Regions from separate parts of the Diaminobutyricimonas aerilata genome, predicted to be linked through region 1. Evidence: predicted binding sites of a transcription regulator. Region 1 holds the regulator's gene; the other holds the start of a gene.
What was found. The regulator LexA, encoded in region 1, represses DNA repair genes until DNA is damaged. The targets are predictions, from matches to a motif close to TCGAACANNTGTTCGA.
Positions count from the first base shown of each region.

Region 2: a site for LexA is predicted at 3,622-3,637, ahead of CLV46_RS09790 (LysM peptidoglycan-binding domain-containing protein). Genes of this name have one in related genera too.

Region 1 is NZ_PGFF01000001.1:2,123,739-2,133,523, reverse strand. Features, by position in the region: gene CLV46_RS10300 (ABC transporter ATP-binding protein) at 1-678, opposite strand, end outside; gene lexA (transcriptional repressor LexA) at 829-1,503, opposite strand; gene CLV46_RS10290 (LysM peptidoglycan-binding domain-containing protein) at 1,735-2,094, shown strand; gene CLV46_RS10285 (histidinol-phosphate transaminase) at 2,130-3,215, shown strand; gene hisB (imidazoleglycerol-phosphate dehydratase HisB) at 3,212-3,817, shown strand; gene hisH (imidazole glycerol phosphate synthase subunit HisH) at 3,820-4,452, shown strand; gene priA (bifunctional 1-(5-phosphoribosyl)-5-((5-phosphoribosylamino)methylideneamino)imidazole-4-carboxamide isomerase/phosphoribosylanthranilate isomerase PriA) at 4,523-5,269, shown strand; gene CLV46_RS10265 (SseB family protein) at 5,270-6,022, shown strand; gene CLV46_RS10260 (CE1 family esterase) at 6,022-6,975, shown strand; gene CLV46_RS10255 (hypothetical protein) at 7,078-7,284, shown strand; gene CLV46_RS10250 (DUF1844 domain-containing protein) at 7,426-7,761, opposite strand; gene infC (translation initiation factor IF-3) at 8,056-8,643, shown strand; gene rpmI (50S ribosomal protein L35) at 8,636-8,830, shown strand; gene rplT (50S ribosomal protein L20) at 8,858-9,247, shown strand; gene CLV46_RS10230 (TrmH family RNA methyltransferase) at 9,353-9,785, shown strand, end outside.
Region 2 is NZ_PGFF01000001.1:2,027,799-2,037,583, forward strand. Features, by position in the region: gene rsmH (16S rRNA (cytosine(1402)-N(4))-methyltransferase RsmH) at 1-668, opposite strand, end outside; gene mraZ (division/cell wall cluster transcriptional repressor MraZ) at 769-1,200, opposite strand; gene CLV46_RS09775 (DUF3040 domain-containing protein) at 1,534-1,911, opposite strand; gene CLV46_RS09780 (polyprenyl synthetase family protein) at 1,991-3,109, shown strand; gene CLV46_RS09785 (Rv2175c family DNA-binding protein) at 3,133-3,498, opposite strand; gene CLV46_RS09790 (LysM peptidoglycan-binding domain-containing protein) at 3,736-4,962, shown strand; gene pknB (Stk1 family PASTA domain-containing Ser/Thr kinase) at 5,012-6,961, shown strand; gene CLV46_RS09800 (class II 3-deoxy-7-phosphoheptulonate synthase) at 7,007-8,377, opposite strand; gene CLV46_RS09805 (lysophospholipid acyltransferase family protein) at 8,496-9,185, opposite strand; gene CLV46_RS09810 (ROK family glucokinase) at 9,215-9,785, opposite strand, start outside.

The sequences.
Region 1 (9,785 bases):
TGTGCGCACGCGCACGAGCGTCGTTCCGGCACCGACGACCTGATCGACGGGAGCGTCAGCGAGCACGCGACCCCGGCCGATCACGATGAGGTGGTCGGCCGTCTGAGCCATCTCGCTCATCAGGTGCGAGGAGAGCAGCACCGTGCGTCCCTCGCTCGCGAGGTGCCGCAGCAGCATCCGCACCCAGCGCACGCCTTCGGGGTCGAGGCCGTTGACCGGTTCGTCGAGGATGAGTACGCGCGGATCGCCGAGCATCGCCGCGGCGATGCCGAGGCGCTGCCCCATACCGAGCGAGAACCCGCCCACGCGTTTGCGGGCGACTGTCTCGAGGCCGGTGAGTTCGATGACCTCGCGCACCCGGCGGCGGGGGATGCGGTGGGTCGCGGCGAGAGCCAGCAGGTGCTTCTCGGCAGTGCGGCCCGGATGCACGGCCTTCGCGTCGAGCAGCACGCCCACCTCGTGCAGCGGGGCACGCAGCCGGGCGTAGGGACTGCCCGACACGAGCACGCTGCCGGCGTCCGGACGATCCAGGCCGACGATCATCCGCATGGTGGTGGACTTGCCGGCGCCGTTCGGCCCGAGGAAGCCGGTGACCCGCCCCGGCGGGATGGTGAAGTCGATGCCGTCGACCGCGGTCTTCGGCCCGTACCGCTTGGTGAGGCCGTGTGCCTCGATCATGTCGTCCTCCGTCTGTCTGCTCCGCGGGATGCGGGCACGGTGAACGCTACGGATCGGGCGCGGTGCGCTCGTCGGAGGACGGACGGATCTCTGCGGGCCCGGATGGCACCGCGGTACGACGCCGCGCCGGGCGCCGACCCGACGAGGGTCTCAGACCGAACGCAGCACGGCGACGACCTTGCCGAGCACTTGCGCGTAGTCGCCGAGGATCGGTTCGAACGCGCTGTTGCGCGGCAGCAGCCAGGTGTGGCCGTCGCGCTGACGGAACACCTTGACGGTGGCCTCGTCGTCGAGCATCGCGGCGACGATCTCGCCGTTCTCGGCGGTGTTCTGCTGGCGCACGACGACCCAGTCGCCGTCGCAGATCGCGGCGTCGATCATCGACTCGCCGACGACCTTGAGCATGAACAGCTCGCCCTTGCCCACGAGCTGGCGGGGGAGCGGGAACACCTCGTCCACCTGCTGCTCCGCGGTGATCGGGATGCCCGCCGCGATGCGGCCGACAAGCGGCACCAGGGCGGCGTCTCCGATGGTCGAGGTGGCGGGCTCCGCGTCGGAGGTCGAGGGCACGTCGATGAGCACCTCGAGGGCCCGCGGACGGTTCGGGTCGCGTCGCAGGTAGCCGCTCAGTTCGAGCTGGTTGAGCTGGTGGGTGACGCTCGAGAGCGACGACAGCCCGACGGCGTCGCCGATCTCGCGCATGCTCGGCGGATAGCCCCGGCTCGCGACGGACCGCTGGATCGCCTCGAGGATCGCCATCTGCTTGTCGCTGAGGCTCTTGCGGCGCCGGGTCGCACGATCGCCGGCGGGTGTCGTCTCGTCCATCGCGCGCTCCAATGTCGGTGGCTCCTGTTCGACTGTCTCTCGAACAATCGAAACTGTATCCGCCTTCGGGCGCACAGGGAAACATCCGTTCGAGCGTGTCGCCTGAAGAACGGGCGAAACGCGCTCTGCGCTTGAAACTCTGTTCGATCGAAGATATGTTCGGTACACAGTTTCGCATCGGGCGCTCCCGGCCGAGCGCCCGATGCGGACTGAGTCCGCAGAGGAGGACCGATGAGCACCGCTTACGCACCTACCGGCATCACCCGACCGACGCGCACCCCGCGACTCCGACTGACCCGTCGCGGTCGCGTCGTCATCACCCTCGCGGCGGCGCTGCCGTTCGCGGCGGGCGCCGTCTTCTCCGCGCTGAACGGCGGCGACGCCGTCGCGACGGCGGATCAGCGCGCGGTCGACTTCTCGTACGTCACGGTCGAGGCGGGTGAGTCGCTGTGGGGCATCGCCGAGCAGGTGGCGCCCGAGGTCGACCCCCGCGACGTCGTCGACGACATCATCGGACTCAACGGGCTCGACGGCGCGGCCGTGCAGCCCGGTCAGCGCATCGCCGTGCCGGTCGCCTACGCGGCCGACTGACCGGCCGCTCCGCGTCCGCTCATTACACTTCCGGGGTGACCACCCTCGACGAGCTGCCCATCCGTGACGACCTGCGCGGTCTATCGCCGTACGGCGCCCCGCAGAAGCACGTGCGGATCGCGCTGAACGTCAACGAGAACACGCACGGCATCCCCGAGGAGGTCGTCGACCACGTCCTCGCCGCCCTCGGGTCTGCGGTGCGGGGCATGAACAGGTACCCCGACCGCGAGTTCACCGAGCTGCGCGAACACCTCGCCCGCTACCTCAGCGGACCGGAGGGCACCATCCACCCCGAGCAGGTGTGGGCGGCGAACGGCTCCAACGAGATCCTGCAGCAGATCCTGCAGGCGTTCGGCGGCCCGGGCCGCTCCGTACTCGGGTTCCCGCCCACCTACTCGATGCACTCGATCCTCGCCGCCGGCACGGGCACGCGCTGGATCGCCGCCGAGCGCGACGCCGCCTACGAGATCTCCGTGCCCACCGCCGTCGCGGCGGTCGAGGCGCACCGCCCGGACCTCGTCTTCCTGTGCGCCCCGAACAACCCCACCGGCACCCCGCTCACCATCGACGTCATCGAGGCCGTGTACGACGCCACCGACGGGATCGTGGTCGTGGATGAGGCGTACGCCGAGTTCATGCCCGACGACGCCCCGAGCGCGCTGACCCTGCTGCCCGGTCGCCCGCGCCTCATCGTCAGCCGCACCATGAGCAAGGCGTTCGCGTTCGCGGGGGCGCGGCTCGGCTACCTCGCCGCGGACCCGGTGATCGCCGACGCGCTGCGCCTCGTGCGGCTGCCGTACCACCTGTCCGCGCTCACCCAGGCGGCCGCGATCGCGGCGCTGCAGTGCGCCCCGCAGATGCTCGCGATGGTCGACGAGATCCGCGGTCAGCGCGACCGCCTCATCCGGGACCTCCCCGCCCTCGGCTTCACCCCGCTGCCCTCCTGGTCGAACTTCGTGCTGTTCGGCGGGGTCGAGGACCCGCACCGCACCTTCGAGGCGCTCCTCGCCGAGGACATCCTCATCCGCGACGTCGGCATCCCGCACCACCTGCGCGTGACGGCCGGCACCGAGGAGGAGACCACGGCGTTCCTCGAGGCGCTCGGTAGGATCAGAGCATGACGGCAGAACGGGTCGCGGAGCTCCGCAGGGAGACCAGCGAGTCCAGCATCCGCTTGAGCATCGACCTCGACGGGTCCGGTCGCTCGCAGATCAGCACGGGCGTGCCGTTCTTCGACCACATGCTCACCGCATTCGCGAAGCACTCGCTCGTCGACCTCGAGGTCGAGGCCCGCGGCGACGTCGACATCGACGTGCACCACACCGTCGAGGACACCGGCATCGTACTCGGCACCGCGATCGCCCGCGCGCTCGGCGACAAGGCGGGCATCGCCCGCTTCGGCGACGCCCTCGTGCCGCTCGACGACGCGCTCGCGCAGGCCGTGGTCGACGTCTCCGGCCGCCCCTACCTCGTGCACGGCGGCGAGCCCGCCGGCTTCGAGTTCCACCTCATCGGCGGGCACTTCACCGGCTCGATGGTGCGCCACGTGTTCGAGGCCATCACCTTCCACGCCGGGTTGACCGTGCACCTCACGGTGCTCGCCGGGCGCGACCCGCACCACATCGCCGAAGCGGAGTTCAAGGCGTTCGCGCGGGCGTTCCGGCAGGCTGTCGCACCCGACGCGCGCGTGACGGGCATCCCCTCCACCAAGGGGGCGCTCTGACCGTGGCCACCCCCACCGTCGCCGTGCTCGACTACGGCTCGGGCAACGTGCACTCCGCCGTCAAGGCGCTCGAGGCCGCCGGGGCACGCGTCGACCTCACCTCCGACCGTGCCCGCGTCATGGCGGCCGACGGGCTGCTCGTGCCGGGCGTCGGCGCCTTCGCCGCCGTCATGGACGCGCTCACCCGCGTGCGCGGCGGCGAGCTCATCGAACGCCGGCTCGCGGGCGGCCGGCCGGTGCTCGGCATCTGCGTCGGCATGCAGGTCATGTTCGACCGCGGCGTCGAGCGGGGCGTCGAGACGCCGGGACTGGGCGAATGGCCCGGCACCGTCGACGAGCTCGATGCGCCCGTCGTGCCCCACATGGGCTGGAACACCGTCGAGGCGCCCGGCGATTCGGTGCTGTTCGACGGACTCCACGACGAGCGGTTCTACTTCGTGCACTCCTTCGCGGCGCAGGAGTGGACGCTCGAGCCGATGGGTCCCTTCGCGAGCCCGAAGGTGACGTGGGCGCAACACGGCACGCGGTTCCTCGCCGCCGTCGAGAACGGGCCGCTCTCGGCCACCCAATTCCACCCCGAGAAATCCGGCAGCGCGGGCATCCGCCTGCTCGGCAACTGGCTGCGCAGCCTCTGACGGCGTGCCCGCCGCAGGTGGGCTAGTATCTGGTTCCTGTTGCGGCGATCCGGCCGCGGAAGGCGAAGCGATGAGCGAGTTCAGCACCACCCCGGCACTGGTCCTGCTGCCGGCGGTGGATGTGGCCGGCGGCAAGGCCGTGCGCCTCACCCAGGGCGAAGCGGGCACCGAGACCAACTACGGCGACCCGATCGATGCGGCCCTCGAGTGGATCGAGCAGGGCGCCGAGTGGATCCACCTCGTGGACCTCGACGCGGCCTTCGGCCGGGGCAGCAACCGCGGCGTCATCAAGAAGGTCGTCAAGAACTGCCGCGGCGTCAACGTCGAGCTCTCGGGCGGCATCCGCGACGACGCGTCGCTCGAGGCGGCCCTCGAGACGGGCGCCAAGCGCATCAACCTCGGCACCGCGGCCCTCGAGAACCCCGAGTGGGCGGCACACGTCATCGCCGAATACGGCGAGGCGATCGCCGTCGGGCTCGACGTGCGCGGCACGACCCTCGCCGCCCGCGGTTGGACCAAGGAGGGCGGCGACCTCTGGCAGGTCATGGACCGCCTCGAGGAGGCCGGCTGCGCCCGCTACGTCGTCACCGACGTGACGAAGGACGGCACGCTGCGCGGCCCGAACACCGAGCTGCTCCGCCAGGTGATGGAGCGCACGCACCGGCCGGTCATCGCCTCCGGCGGGGTGTCGAGCCTCGACGACATCGCCGAACTCCGTGACCTCGTGCCCCTCGGCCTCGAGGGCGCGATCGTCGGCAAGGCGCTGTACACGCGCGCCTTCACGCTCGCCGAAGCGCTCGACGTCGCCGGGGACTGAGTGACCGGCGCCGATTCGGCCGGTCAGCCCTGGGCGGGCCGCAGCTTCACGCCGAACGAGCACGCCGCCGACGACGGGCGGGCCGATCCGGCGCTGCTCGAAGCGTTGCGCCGGTTCATAGCCCACGAGGTCGGGGAGACCGAGGTCGTCGACGCGCTGCGTGGTGCCCGGCTGCTCATCCCGCTCCTCGCTGCGCTCGGCGAGAGCGCCGTGGGAGAGCACGGACACCTCGTGGACAAGAGCCAGGAACTCTCCATCGTCACCGTGGCGGGCCCCGACGGACGCACCGTGCTGCCCGCATTCACCTCCGTCGAGACGATGGGCCGGTGGAACCCGACCGCACGTCCCGTGCCCGCCGAGGCCGTGCGCGTCGCCCTCGCGGCGGCGAGCGAGCAGACGGAACTCGTCGTGCTCGATCCCGGATCCGACACCGAGTTCGTCGTCCGTCGTCCCGCCGTATGGGCGATCGCCCGCGGGGAGGCCTGGTCGCCGAGCCATTCCGACGAGATGGTGCTCGCCGAGTTCATGAGGGCGGTCGAGCCGGAACCGGCGGTCGTGACCGTCCGGCTCGCTCCCGGGGATCCCGCGGCGCGGCTCGCCGGACCGGAACTCGTCGTGCGGCTCGCCGTCGCCGACGGACTCGAACGCGACGAGGTCCGCGCGTTGACCGCCCGCCTGCAAGACCGCATCCGCGCCTCGGCGGTCATCGCGGAGCGGGTCGACAGCATGCGACTGCAGGTCGTGACGGCCTGATGCGGCGCCCGGGGGCGCGTCGGCGCGCCGCCGCCCTCTCCGCGGCGATCACGACCGCGGCGCTTCTGCTCGTGGGCTGCACGCCACCGGGGGCCGCCCGCACCGAGACCGTCCACCTCACCGTCGACGGGATCGAACGATCCGCGCGCGTGACCTCCCCGGCCGCCGACGACGCGGACCGGCTCCCGGTCGTCATCGCCCTGCACGGCGCCGGGCAGAACGCGGCGCGTTTCGACGAACTGACGCGGTTCCCGGATGCCGTCGCCGAACGCCGGTTCGTGCTCGTCACCCCGTCCGGCACCGGGGCGAACGGACTCACGCTCGGCTGGAACGCCGGAGCGTGCTGCCAGGCGGCGGAGGGCGACGTCGACGACATCGCGTTCCTCGAGGACCTCGTCGCGCGCGTCGCGCGCGACCATCCCATCGACTCGGAGCGCGTCTACCTCGCGGGATTCTCCAACGGCGGGATGCTCGCCTACCGCGCCGCGTGCGAGCGCGGTGAGCGGATCGCCGCCATCGCCGTCGTCGCGGGATCCCAGGTCGTCGACGAGTGCCCCGCGCCCAGCGCCATGGCGGTGTACGCCATGCACGGCACGGCCGACCCGACGGTGCCGTACGACGGGGGAGAGCCGGTGCGACCGCCCTACCCAGGAGCGCCCCTGTGGGAGAACCGGTCGGTCGCGGAGTCGCTCGGCTTCTGGGCGGAGCGCGACCTCTGCGCCGGTGCGCCGGCCGCGACCGTTGACGGGCCCGTCACCCGGCAGGTGTGGCCCGGCTGCCGCATCGTGCTCGACACCGTGCGCGGGGGAGAGCACACCTGGTTCGGGGCGCCCGGTTCCCGCGAAGCGGGGCGCGAACCGGCCGGCACGCCGTCGGCGACGGCCCGCATCCTCGACTTCTTCGAGCTGGACCCGGCGGACCCGCGGAGCGGAACCGACCCGCGAGTCGAGTAGGGCGCCCTGGCGCCCGTATCGGTGCAGAACCCTCGAGCAGCGGCGCGGAGAGTTCATCCGCCGGATGTGGCGGCGCGTGCCGAGCGGTGCCACCATCGCGTCATGGAACTCGTGCTCATCGGTGCCGTCGCCGTTCTCGCGGCGGTCGCGATCGTCATCGTCGTCCGCCGGTCCGCGCAGCGTCGCGGCGAGTCCGTGCGCGACGACACGACCCGAGCAGGTGCCGAGTCGCACCTCGACTCGCGCCGGGCGACCCGCCGCGCGGAAGGGGCTACGGCATGGACCCGCATCGGGGGAGGCGGCGTCTGACCCGAGCCCGCGGGCCGAGTAGGGCGCCCCGGCGCCCGTATCGGAGCAGACCCGCGGGGAAGCGGCCGTGGACGGTCTGCTCGGTGCGCGCGTCGCGCCGTGAACGACGAGGAACCGCCTACCCGGCCCTCAGGTGCCGCGTCAGTTGACGGGACCGGTCCACTTCTCGCCGGGACCCTTGCCCGGCTCGTCCGGGAAGTGCGACGCCTCGCGGAAGGCCAGCTGCACCGTGCGCAGACCGTCCCGGAGCGCGCGGGCGTGGTGGTCGCCGAGTTCGGGGGCACTCGCCGTGACGAGTCCGGCGAGGGCGTTGATGAGCTTGCGCGCTTCGTCGAGATCGAGTTGCGACTCCGGGTCGTCGGCGAGACCGCACTTCACCGCGGCCGCGCTCAGAAGGTGCACCGCGACCGTGTTGATGACCTCGACGGCCGGCACTTCGGCGATGTCCCTGGCCTCGTCGCTCGACGTTCCGCTCACGGCTCAACTCCCGCAGGATCGGGGCCGGCACGCACGGTAGACGGCGATTCGGCTCATGGGGTATTCTTATGCGGGCTCCGGGGCGTCAACCCCGGTACGAAAGTGGAGATAATCCCACCCGCGCGACCGCTTCACCAGGTTACCGGGTTGTTGCACTCCGCCGGCTCCGGCCGGTAGTTCAGGGTGCTGAGCCGATGCACGTGCGCGCGCATCGGCTGATGGACTCATTCTCCTCTTCCGTCCCGAGCGGCGACCGCCGCCCGGTGAGCGCAGAGAAGACATGAGGAGACACGCATCAGCGATCCCAGAACCAACGACCGCATCCGCGTTCCCGAGGTCCGTCTGGTCGGACCGGGAGGCGAGCAGGTCGGCGTCGTGAAGATCGAGGTCGCCCTGCGCCTGGCGCAGGAGGCGGACCTCGACCTGGTCGAGGTGGCCCCGAACTCGCGCCCGCCCGTGGTCAAGATCATGGACTACGGCAAGTTCAAGTACGAGACCGCGCAGAAGGCCAAGGAAGCCCGACGCAACCAGGCGAACACGATCCTCAAGGAGGTGCGGTTCCGCCTGAAGATCGACAAGCACGACTACGAGACCAAGCGCAAGCGCGCCGAGGGGTTCTTGCAGGCGGGGGACAAGGTCAAGGCCATGATCCTCTTCCGCGGTCGTGAGCAGTCGCGTCCCGAGCAGGGCGTGCGCCTGCTCCAGAAGTTCGCCGAGGATGTCGCGGAGTTCGGTTCGGTCGAATCGACTCCCACCATCGACGGTCGCAACATGGTCATGGTCATCGGTCCGCACAAGAACAAGGCGGACGCGAAGGCCGAGGCCAACGCCAAGCGTGCCCAGAACAAGGCACCGAAAGTGACAGAGGAAGAGAATGCCTAAGCAGAAGACGCACTCCGGTGCCAAGAAGCGCTTCAAGGTGACCGGCTCCGGCAAGGTCATGAAGCAGTCCGCCGGGATGCGCCACAACCTCGAGCGCAAGCCCTCCACCCTGACCCGTCGTCTGAACCAGGAGCAGGTCCTCGCTCCTCAGGACGCCAAGGTCATCAAGAAGCTCCTCGGCAAGTAAGCCGCGCGGTCCTAAGGAAGTAACGAAATGGCTAGAGTCAAGCGGGCCGTCAACGCCCACAAGAAGCGTCGCGTCATCCTCGAGCGCGCGGAGGGCTACCGCGGTCAGCGGTCGCGCCTCTACCGCAAGGCCAAGGAGCAGGTCACCCACTCCCTCGTCTACGCGTACCGCGACCGTCGCGCCAAGAAGGGCGAGTTCCGTCGCCTCTGGATCCAGCGCATCAACGCCGCATCGCGTGCGAACGGCCTCACCTACAACCGCCTCATCCAGGGCCTCAACCTGGCCGGCGTCGAGGTCGACCGTCGCATCCTCGCCGACCTCGCGGTCAACGAGCCGGCGACCTTCACCGCCCTCGTCGAGACGGCCAAGGCAGCCCTGCCCGCCGACACGAGCGCTCCGAAGGAGGCCGCGGCCTGATCCGCGACCACTGACGAACGGAAGGCCCGACCGCACGGTCGGGCCTTTCGTCGTTCCCCGGCCCGCCTCACCGGGAGTGCGGCCCCCGCTGCCTACACTGAGCGCATGATCGACAACCCCCGCTCCCCGCGGGTGCGGGCGGTCGCGAAGCTCGCCAAGCGCGAGGCGCGCACCGACACCGGACTGTTCCTGCTCGAGGGGCCGCAGGCCGTCGCCGAGGCCTTCGCCTACGCGCCGGACTCCGTCATCGACCTCTTCGGCACGCCGAGCGCGCTCGACAAGCACAGCGACCTCGCCCGCGCAGCCGCCGACGCCGGCGTCGAGCCGGAGTACGTGACCGAGCAGGTGCTCGACGCCATGGCCGACACGGTGACCCCGCAGGGGATCGTCGCCGTCGCGCGGCAACTGCCCACGTCGGTGCGCGACATCTTCCGCGCCGCGCCGCGGCTCGTCGCCATCCTCGAGGAGGTGCGCGACCCGGGCAATGCGGGAACGATCATCCGCGCCGCCGACGCGGCGGGGGCCGATGCCGTCATCC
Region 2 (9,785 bases), 96 kb from region 1:
ACCGCGAGTTCCTGGTTCACCTCGATGCGCAGCGCCTGGAAGACCCGCTTCGCCGGGTGACCCGAGCGCTGCACCGCCGCGGGGGTCGCCTTCGCGATGAGGTCGACGAGCTGCGCCGAGCGGGTGAACGGCGTCACTGCGCGCTGCTCCACGATGCGACGGGCGAACCGCGGGGCGAGCTTCTCTTCGCCGTACTCGTAGAAGATGCGGCGCAGGCTCGCCTCGTCGTACTCCGCGAGCACACGCTCGGCGGTGAGGCCGCTCGTCGCGTCCATGCGCATGTCGAGCGGCGCGTCCTTCGAGTAGGCGAAGCCGCGCTCCACCGTGTCGAGTTGCAGGGACGACACCCCGAGGTCGAAGAGCACGCCCTCGACGGAGGCGATGTCGAGTTCGTCGAGCGCGTCGAGGATGCCGTCGTAGACGGTGTGCACGAACTCGACGCGGTCGCCGAACGGCGCGAGCCGGCGCCGGGCGATCTCGAGTGCATCCGTGTCGCGGTCGAGTCCGACCAGGCGCACCTCGGGGAAGCGCCGCAGGAACGCCTCGGCGTGTCCGGCCATGCCGAGGGTGGCGTCGACGAGAACCGCTCCGGGCTTGTCGAGGGCCGGCGCGAGCAGCTCGATGGTGCGTTCGAGCATGACGGGGATGTGGATGTCGTCGTCGGCCATGGCGTGTCCGGTTCCGGTCCCGTTCACTGATCCCCATCCGTTCGACCTGGAACCGGGGAAGGTGCACCAGGGCGGGCGGCTGGGAGTCAGCGACCGGGCATCAGAACAATCCGGGGATCACCTCCTCCTCGGTGTTCGCGAACGCCTCTTCCTTTTCGGCGTAGTAGGCGTTCCACGCCTCGGTGTCCCAGATCTCCGCGCGGTCGCCCGCGCCGATGACGGTGAGATCGCGCTCGAGTCCCGCGTAGGCGCGCAGGTTCGCCGGGATGGTGACGCGGTTCTGCTTGTCGGGCACCTCGGCGCTCGCGCCCGAGAGGAACAGGCGCAGGTAGTCGCGCGCGGCGCGGCTCGTGAGCGGTGCCTGACGGATGCGTTCGTGCTGCTCCTCGAAACCGCGCTGGCTGAAGACGTAGACGCATCGCTCCTGCCCACGGGTCAGCACGACGCCCGAGGCGAGCTCGTCGCGGAACTTGGCGGGAAGGATGATGCGCCCTTTCTCGTCGAGCTTGGGCGCGTGAGTACCGAGGAACACGTCGGCACCCCCTCACTCTCCGGCCCGGGTCTCGAGGTAGCTCCACTTTACTCCACTTTGCACCACTCACAAGGCACAAATGACCCCAATTCGGGAATAAGCACGATGAGATCCGCATGATCATGCGGATTCGGGCGGTGGAGGGAAATGGAGGGCATCGACCGCTCCGAAGCGGCGCGAGGAGCACGCCGGGGCGGGTCACCCGGGCATCAGAGGGCGCGGAGCGGTTCCCGGCGGCCCGGTGGAGGACGGTGGAGGGCCGGGGTGACGGGCTCGTGCGCGCACGAAAAAGGGCCGACCCGAAGGTCGGCCCTCATCGAGATGTGGAGCTGGTCAGTCGCGCCCGTCCTGGCGGCGCTCCCACCGGTCGTTCAACTGGTCCATGAAGCCGCCGCCGCGGGTCGGTGCCCCCTTGCGCGGCTTGGCGGGCTGCACCGGCTCGGCCGGCGCCCGGCGCGAGGGGTTCAGGGCGACGAGCACACCCGCGAACATGATCGCGAATCCGAGCACTCCCACGAGCGGCTGCCGGATGACGACTCCGGTGACGAGCACCGCGATCCCGGCGACCCCGATGAGGATGCCGACGATCAGCGAGGTGTAGTTGGGGCGCCCGCGTCGAGGGCCGACTGTCGCGACGAAGTCGGCATCATTGCGGTAGAGATTGCGCTCCATCTCGTCGAGGAGTCGCTGCTCCTGCTCGGAAAGTGGCATCTCGGTTTCCCCTCACGTTCGGGTGCACGTGGCGATCAGAGCATCATTGTAGGCCCGCCCCCGGGGCTAGGCTAGGCAGATGCCTGGGAGTACGCGGTTAGTCGACCTCGTACACGACCGACTCGACTCCGTTCTGACCGATCGTGCCGCACACCTGGCGCAGATCTCGCCCGATCTCGAACCCTTCATCGGCTTCTCGCGCGACCTGCTCGCCGGGGGCAAGAGGTTCCGCGCGCTCTTCTGCTACTGGGGCTGGGAGGCGGTGCGCACCGCGCCGACGCCGATCGATCCCCTGCCGGAACCGGACGACCGCGACCTGCCGGCGATCGTCGAGATGTGCGCGGCGCTCGAGGTGTTCCATGCCGCCGCGCTCGTACACGACGACATCATGGACAACTCCGACACGCGCCGCGGCCTCCCCGCCGCGCACCGGCGGTTCGAGTCCATCCACGGCGAGAGCCGATGGGCGGGCAGCCGTGAGGGCTACGGACGGTCGGGGGCTTTGCTACTGGGAGACCTGCTCCTCGGCTGGAGCGACGAGCTGCTCGATGCGGGGCTCGCGCTGCTCGCGGACCGCACCGCGGCACGGGCGACCCGCGACGAATTCGTGCGGATGCGCACGGAGGTGACCCTCGGGCAGTACCTCGACATCCTCGAGGAGGCGTCGTGGCGCTCGAGGCCTGAGGCGGACCTGCTTCCCCGGGCCCATCGCGTGATCGTGTACAAGTCGGCGAAGTACAGCGTCGAGGCGCCTCTCGCGCTCGGCGCGGCGGCCGCCGGCGCCGCGGCCGAGCAGATCGAGGCGGTGCGCGCGTTCGGACTCCCCCTCGGGGTCGCCTACCAGTTGCGCGACGACCTGCTCGGGGTGTTCGGAGACCCTGAAGTGACCGGCAAGCCCGCCGGCGACGACCTGCGCGAGGGCAAGCGCACGGTGCTCATCGCGCTCGCTCGACCGGCGCTTCCCGCCGGCGCGCGGCAGCTGCTCGACGAGCTGCTCGGCGACCCGGAGCTCGACGGCCGTCAGATCGAGGTGCTGCAGACCGCGATCCGCGAGAGCGGTGCGGTCGACAAGGTCGAGCGCATCATCGCGCACAACGTCGACAAGGCGAAGTCGGCGCTCATGGGTGCGCCACTCGGCCCGACCGCCCGCGCGCAACTGTCACGACTGGCGGACACCGTCACGCGCCGCAGTTCCTGAGCCGCGCCGCGTCGTCGAGGTCGTCAGAACGCGAGCGCCTGCGCCACCCGACGCACCTCGGCCTTGCGCCCCTGCTGCAGGGCGGCGATCGGGCTCGTGCCGAGCGCGTCGTCCTCCTCGAGCAGCCACTGCATCGCCTCGGCGTCGTCGAACCCGTTGTCGGCGAGCACCACGAGGGTGCCCTTCAGTTCGGGCATCGGGTGCCCGTCGACGATGAACGACTCGGGGATCGAGAGCACGCCGTCACGCCGGATGGCGAGCAGGGCGCGCTCCTCGAGCAGACGGTGGATGCGGCCCGGTCCGATGCCGAGGATCTCGACGAGCTGGGGAACGGTCAACCAACGGGGTTCGAGGGAACTCACTCTCACAGGGTGCCACGAGCCGGGCATCCGATCTGCACCACTCCAGTCACACCAATCACATGCGCCTCTTTGATTGACAGGAATGCCCTCGTGTGACAGCGTGGGACGGAATTCCGCGCGCGTTCGGGGGAACGTGACGGGGGCCGGGAACAGAACGGGAATTCGATGAACTTCGACGACGACCTCGCGCACTCCGCGATCACGGGCCTGACGCCCACGCCTCGAGCCGAGGCGAGGCCGACGCGCGTCCGGGTGGGCAAGAGCATGATCGCGACGATGCCGATCGTGCTCGCGGGCTCGATGGCCGTCTCGATGCACCTGACCGGTCCCGTCGAGCCGGTCGACACCGACCGCGACGAGAAGCCGCGGGAGAGCAAGTCGAGCATCGGCGACGCGATCAAGGACGCCTTCGTCGCGGCCGGGACCGCCGTCGCCACCACCACGAGCCCTGCCGCGCACCGCCCCGCCGCCGTCCCCTCGAGCTACCGCGTGGCCGCCGGCGACACGGTGAGCAGCATCGCCGGCCGCTTCGGACTGTCGACCGCGTCCGTGCTCGCGCTCAACGGGCTCGGCTGGAAGTCGGTCATCTTCCCTGGCCAGGTGCTCAAGCTCTCGAGCGCCGCGACCTCGGCTCCCGCGCCCGCTCCGGCCCCCGCGCCGAGCAGCGCCGGCCGCTACACGATCGCCAAAGGCGACACCGTCTCCCGCATCGCGCAGAAGTTCGGCGTGCCCGTCGCCTCGGTGCTGAGTGCGAACGGCCTCTCCTGGTCGAGCATCATCTACCCCGGCCAGACGCTCACCATCCCCGGTCAGGCCGCGCCCGCCGCGACGCCGGTGACTCCGGTCGTCTCGACGCCCGTCGTCTCCGCCCCGCCCGCGTCGTCGACGTACACGATCAAATCCGGTGACACCATCGGCGCGATCGCCGCACGCCACGGCGTCTCCACCCAGGCTCTGCTCAGCGCCAACGGCCTGAGCTGGTCGAGCGTCATCTACGCCGGCCGCACGCTCACCATCCCGGGCACCGTCGCCACGACGCCGGCGGTGCACGTCACTCCCGTCGCCACGCCGGGCAAGGTCACCCCGATGACGGCCGAGATGCGCGCGAACGCGCAGGTCATCGTGCGGGTGGGCCAGCAGCTCGGCGTGAGCGAGTACGGTCTCGTGATCGCGCTCGCCACCGCCATGCAGGAGTCGTCGTTGCGCAACCTCGACCACGGGGACCGGGATTCGATCGGGCTGTTCCAGCAGCGTCCGAGCACCGGTTGGGGCACCAAGGCGCAGCTGATGGACGCGGCGCACGCGGCACGGCTCTTCTACGGCGGCCCGAGCAACCCCAACAAGGGCGTCACCCGGGGTCTGCTCGACATCCGCGGATGGCAGTCGATGAGCGTGACGCAGGCCGCGCAGGCCGTGCAGATCTCCGCCTACCCCGACGCGTACGCCAAGTGGGAGACGAGCGCGCGGGCCTGGCTCGCGGAACTGCGCTGACCCCGTGTGGCGGGGTCCGGTTCGAGCCGCTCATCTTTAGACTCGAACGGTGAGCACGAGCACCACGGACCCGATGATCGGCCGTCTCATCGACGGCCGGTACCAGGTGCGCTCCCGCATCGCCCGCGGCGGCATGGCCACGGTCTACCTCGCCACCGATCTTCGCCTCGAGCGCCGAGTCGCGATCAAGATCATGCACCACCACCTGGCCGACGACAGCCAGTTCACCCAGCGCTTCATCCAGGAGGCGCGCTCGGCGGCCCGCCTCGCGCATCCGAACGTCGTGAACGTGTTCGACCAGGGCCAGGACGGCGACTCCGCGTACCTCGTCATGGAGTACCTGCCCGGCATCACCCTGCGTGACCTGCTGCAGGACTACGGCAGCCTCACCTCCGAGCAGACGATCGACATCATCGAGGCGGTGCTCTCCGGCCTCGCGGCCGCGCACAAGGCCGGCATCGTGCACCGCGACCTCAAGCCCGAGAACGTGCTGCTCGCCGACGACGGACGCATCAAGATCGGCGACTTCGGACTCGCCCGCGCGGCGACAGCGAACACGGCCACGGGCGCCGCGCTGCTCGGCACGATCGCCTACCTCTCCCCCGAGCTCGTGACCCGCGGGATCGCGGACACCCGCAGCGACATCTACGCCGTCGGCATCATGATGTTCGAGATGCTCACCGGCGAGCAGCCGTTCAAGGGCGAGCAGCCGATGCAGATCGCCTACCAGCACGCCCACGAGCACGTGCCCGCGCCGAGCACGAAGAACCCGCGCGTACCGGCCGAGCTCGACGAGCTCGTGCTGTGGGCGACCGCCCGCGACCCCGAGCATCGCCCGCGCGACGCCCGCGCCATGCTCGATCAGCTCCTCGACACGCAGGAGTCGCTGCGCACCGCACTGCCGACGCAGGCGACCTCAGCCCAGCGCACCATGGTGCTGCCCGCGGCAGCGCCCCTGCCGACGCAATCCACCGCCGAGACGCAGATCCTCGGCGGCCGCCCGGCCGTCGCCGCACCCGCCGACACCGGTCCCGCCCTGACCGAGAACACCGCGAGCCTCGCCGTGCAGAGCCGCAAGCGCCGGTCGAAGGGCTGGATGCTGCTCGTCATCATCCTCGTGCTCACCGCCGCCGCCGGAGTGGGCGGGTGGTGGTTCGGTGCCGGCCCCGGTGCCGCCGTCACCGTGCCCGACGTCACCGACAGCACCCCGGAGGAGGCGACCGCCGCCCTGCAGGAGCTCGGCTTCGAGGTCGACCCGAGCGGCACGATGTTCTCGATCGAGATCGAGGCCGGTCGCGTCGCCGGCACCGATCCCGAGCCGGGGGCCGCGCTCGCACCGGGCGAGACGGTCACCCTGCTCGTGTCGCAGGGTCGCGAGCTGTTCGCCGTCGAGGAGCTGCGCGGCCTGCAGGAGAGCGTGGCCCAGACGGTCATCCGCGAACACTGGACCGAGGGCACCGCGATCCGTCAGTTCGACGCCGAGGTGCCTGAGGGTCAGGTGCTCGACGCACTCGACGGGCAGGGCGCGCCCCTGGCCGCGGGCGCGCAGTACGGCGACCAGCTCCCCATCACCCTCGTCGTCTCCGCCGGTCCGCTGCCGGACCTCGCGGGCCGAAGCGTCGAGGATGCGACCGCCGTGCTCGGCGAAGCCGGCCTGACGGCGGGCCAGAACCTGCAGCAGTTCAGCGACGCGATCGAGGAAGGTGCCGTCATCGGCATCATCACGACCAACGAAGACGGCTCGCCGAAGGTCATCAGGGTGGACGACACGGTCGATCTCGCCGTATCGAAGGGTCCCGAGCCGGTCGAGGTCCCGGATGTCGTGGGCGACACCTGGGCGGCCGCCAAGGAGGCACTCACCGCCGCGGGCTTCCAGCTCGAGTACAACCGCCTCGCGGACGCCTTCCCCGGCGCCTTCGTCGTCAGCCGCATCGACCCCGAGGCCGGTGAGACCGCGCCGAAGGGGTCCACGATCCGCGTCAACTTCGCCGGTTTCTGATCCCGCCGGTCGCTCCGCACGCATGCGGAGCGACCATCCCGCGGATCAGATCGCGCTGAGCTCCTCGGCGACGAGGAAGGCGAGTTCGAGCGACTGCATGTGGTTCAGGCGCGGGTCGCACAGCGACTCGTACCGCGTCGCGAGGGTGGCCTCGTCGATCATCTCGGAGCCGCCGAGGCACTCCGTCACGTCGTCGCCGGTGAGCTCGACGTGGATGCCGCCGGGGTGGGTGCCCGCGGCGCGGTGCGCCTCGAAGAAGCCCTTGACCTCGTCGACGATGTCGTCGAACCGCCGCGTCTTGTACCCGGTGGGCGTCGTGACGCCGTTGCCGTGCATCGGGTCGGTGACCCACAGCGGGTTGGCGTCCATGCCCTTGATCGCCTCGAGCAGGGGCGGGAGCGCATCGCGGATGCGGCCGGCGCCCATGCGCGTGATGAAGGTCAGGCGACCGGGTTCGCGCTCGGGGTCGAGCTTGTCGATGAGCTGCTTCATCGTCTCGGGCGTCGTCGACGGGCCGAGCTTCACACCGATCGGGTTGCGCACCCGCGAGAAGAAGTCGACGTGGGCGCCGTCGAGCTCGCGCGTGCGCTCACCGATCCAGATGAAGTGCGCCGACGTGTCGTACGGCGTGCCGGTGCGCGAGTCGATGCGCGTCATCGGCCGCTCGTAGTCCATCAGCAGACCCTCGTGGCTCGAGTAGAACTCGACGCGCTTGAGTTCGTCGAAGTCGGCTCCCGCCGCCTCCATGAACCGGATCGCCTTGTCGATCTCACGCGCGAGACCCTCGTAGCGCTGGTTCGCCGGGTTGGCGGCGAAGCCGCGGTTCCAGCTGTGCACCTGACGCAGATCGGCGAAACCACCCTGCGTGAACGCGCGGATGAGGTTCAGGGTCGCCGCGGACGTGTGGTATCCCTGCACCAGCCGACGGGGATCCGGCTGACGGGACTCCGGCGTGAAGTCGTAGCCGTTGACGATGTCGCCCCGGTAGGCGGGCAGGGTCACCTCGCCGCGGGTCTCCGTGTCGCTCGAGCGCGGCTTCGCGAACTGGCCCGCCATGCGGCCGACCTTCACGATCGGCATCGACGCGCCGTAGGTGAGCACGACCGCCATCTGCAGGATCGTCTTCACCCGGTTGCGGATCTGATCGGCGGTCGCCCCGGCGAAGGTCTCGGCGCAGTCGCCGCCTTGCAGCAGGAACGCCTGACCGCTCGCGGCGCGCGCGAGCCGGTCGCGCAGGATGTCGACCTCGCCCGCGAACACGAGCGGCGGCATCGTGGCGATCTCCGCGGACGCGGCGCCCACGGCATCCGGATCCGGCCACTCCGGCTGCTGCTTCACCGGCAGGGTCCGCCAATAGTCGAGCCCGGCGATCACGGAGGGATCGGCGAGAACGACGGGCTCTGACGGGTCTACCACGGGCGGTTCCTTGCTGGACGGTGACGGATGACGGGCATGCCCGTCGACGGCTGCCGGCGAGCAGGGACCCAAGGAGCGAGCCTAGCGAACGCCGGGAGCGTCGACGGCGACGCGGGGGTCAGCGGCTGGAGCTGCCGACCTTGTCCTTGACCGAAGAGGCGTAGACGTCCAGATATTCCTGGCCGCTCAGACGGTTGAGCTCGTACATGATCTCGTCCGTGATGGAACGGAGGATGAACCGGTCACCCTCGAGGCCTTCGAAACGCGAGAAGTCGAGCGGCTCGCCGAACACGATGCCGATGCGGCGGACCTTCGGGATGCGCCGGCCGATCGGCATGACCTTCTCGGTGTCGATCATCGCCACGGGGATCACGGGGACGTGCGCCTCGAGGATCATGCGCGCGACGCCGGTGCGGCCGCGGTACATGCGACCGTCGGGGCTACGGGTGCCCTCGGGGTAGATGCCGAGCTGCTCACCCTGGGCGAGCACACGCAGCGCCGTGTTGAGCGACGCCTCCGAGGCCTTGCCCCCGGAGCGGTCGATCGGGATCTGGCCCGTGCCCTGGAAGAAGAGGCGGGTGAGCCATCCCTTGATGCCGCGGCCGGTGAAGTAGTCGCTCTTGGCCAGGAACGAGATCCGCCGGTCGAGCACGAGCGGCAGGAACACCGAGTCGATGAACGACAGGTGGTTGCTCGCGAAGATGACGGCGCCCGTCTTCGGCACGTTCTCCCGACCGACCACCCACGGGCGGAACGCCGTGAGCAGGATCGGGCCCGCGACGAGGTTCTTCATGAACCAGTAGAACATCCGAGCCTCCCGGTGGCCGACGGGAAATCCTAGCGCGCGGTGGCGTGCACCCGGGCCAGGTCGGCCGCGCCGACGACACCCGCGTCGTTGACGAGCTGAGCGATCACGAAGTCCGGCTCGGGGTGATAGCCCCGTGCCGGGAGGTGGGTGAGATACGCCTCGCGGATGGGGGCGAGCAGCAGCTCCCCCGCTTCGGCGACCCCGCCGCCGAAGACGAAGATCTGCGGGTCGAGCACGGCCGAGAGCGAGGCGCACGCCTGGCCCAGCCAGAAGCCGAGCTGCCGCAACGCGCTGAGGGCACCCGGGTCGTGCTCGGCGATGAGTCGGCCGACGGTGTGTCCCGTGAGCTTGCCGTCGCGAGTACGGGCGGCCGCGAGGGCGAGGCCGATCCCGCCCACATCCGCGATCTCGTTCGCCATGCGCAGCAGGGCGCGACCCGACCCGTACTGCTCGATGCAGCCGTGCGCGCCGCAGCCGCACGGCAGCCCGTCGGGCACGACCCGCAGGTGCCCGAGTTCCGCTCCGGCGCCGAAGCCTCCGCGGAAGAGTCGGCCCTGGCTGACGATCGCGCCGCCGACGCCGGTGCCGATGGTGAGCACC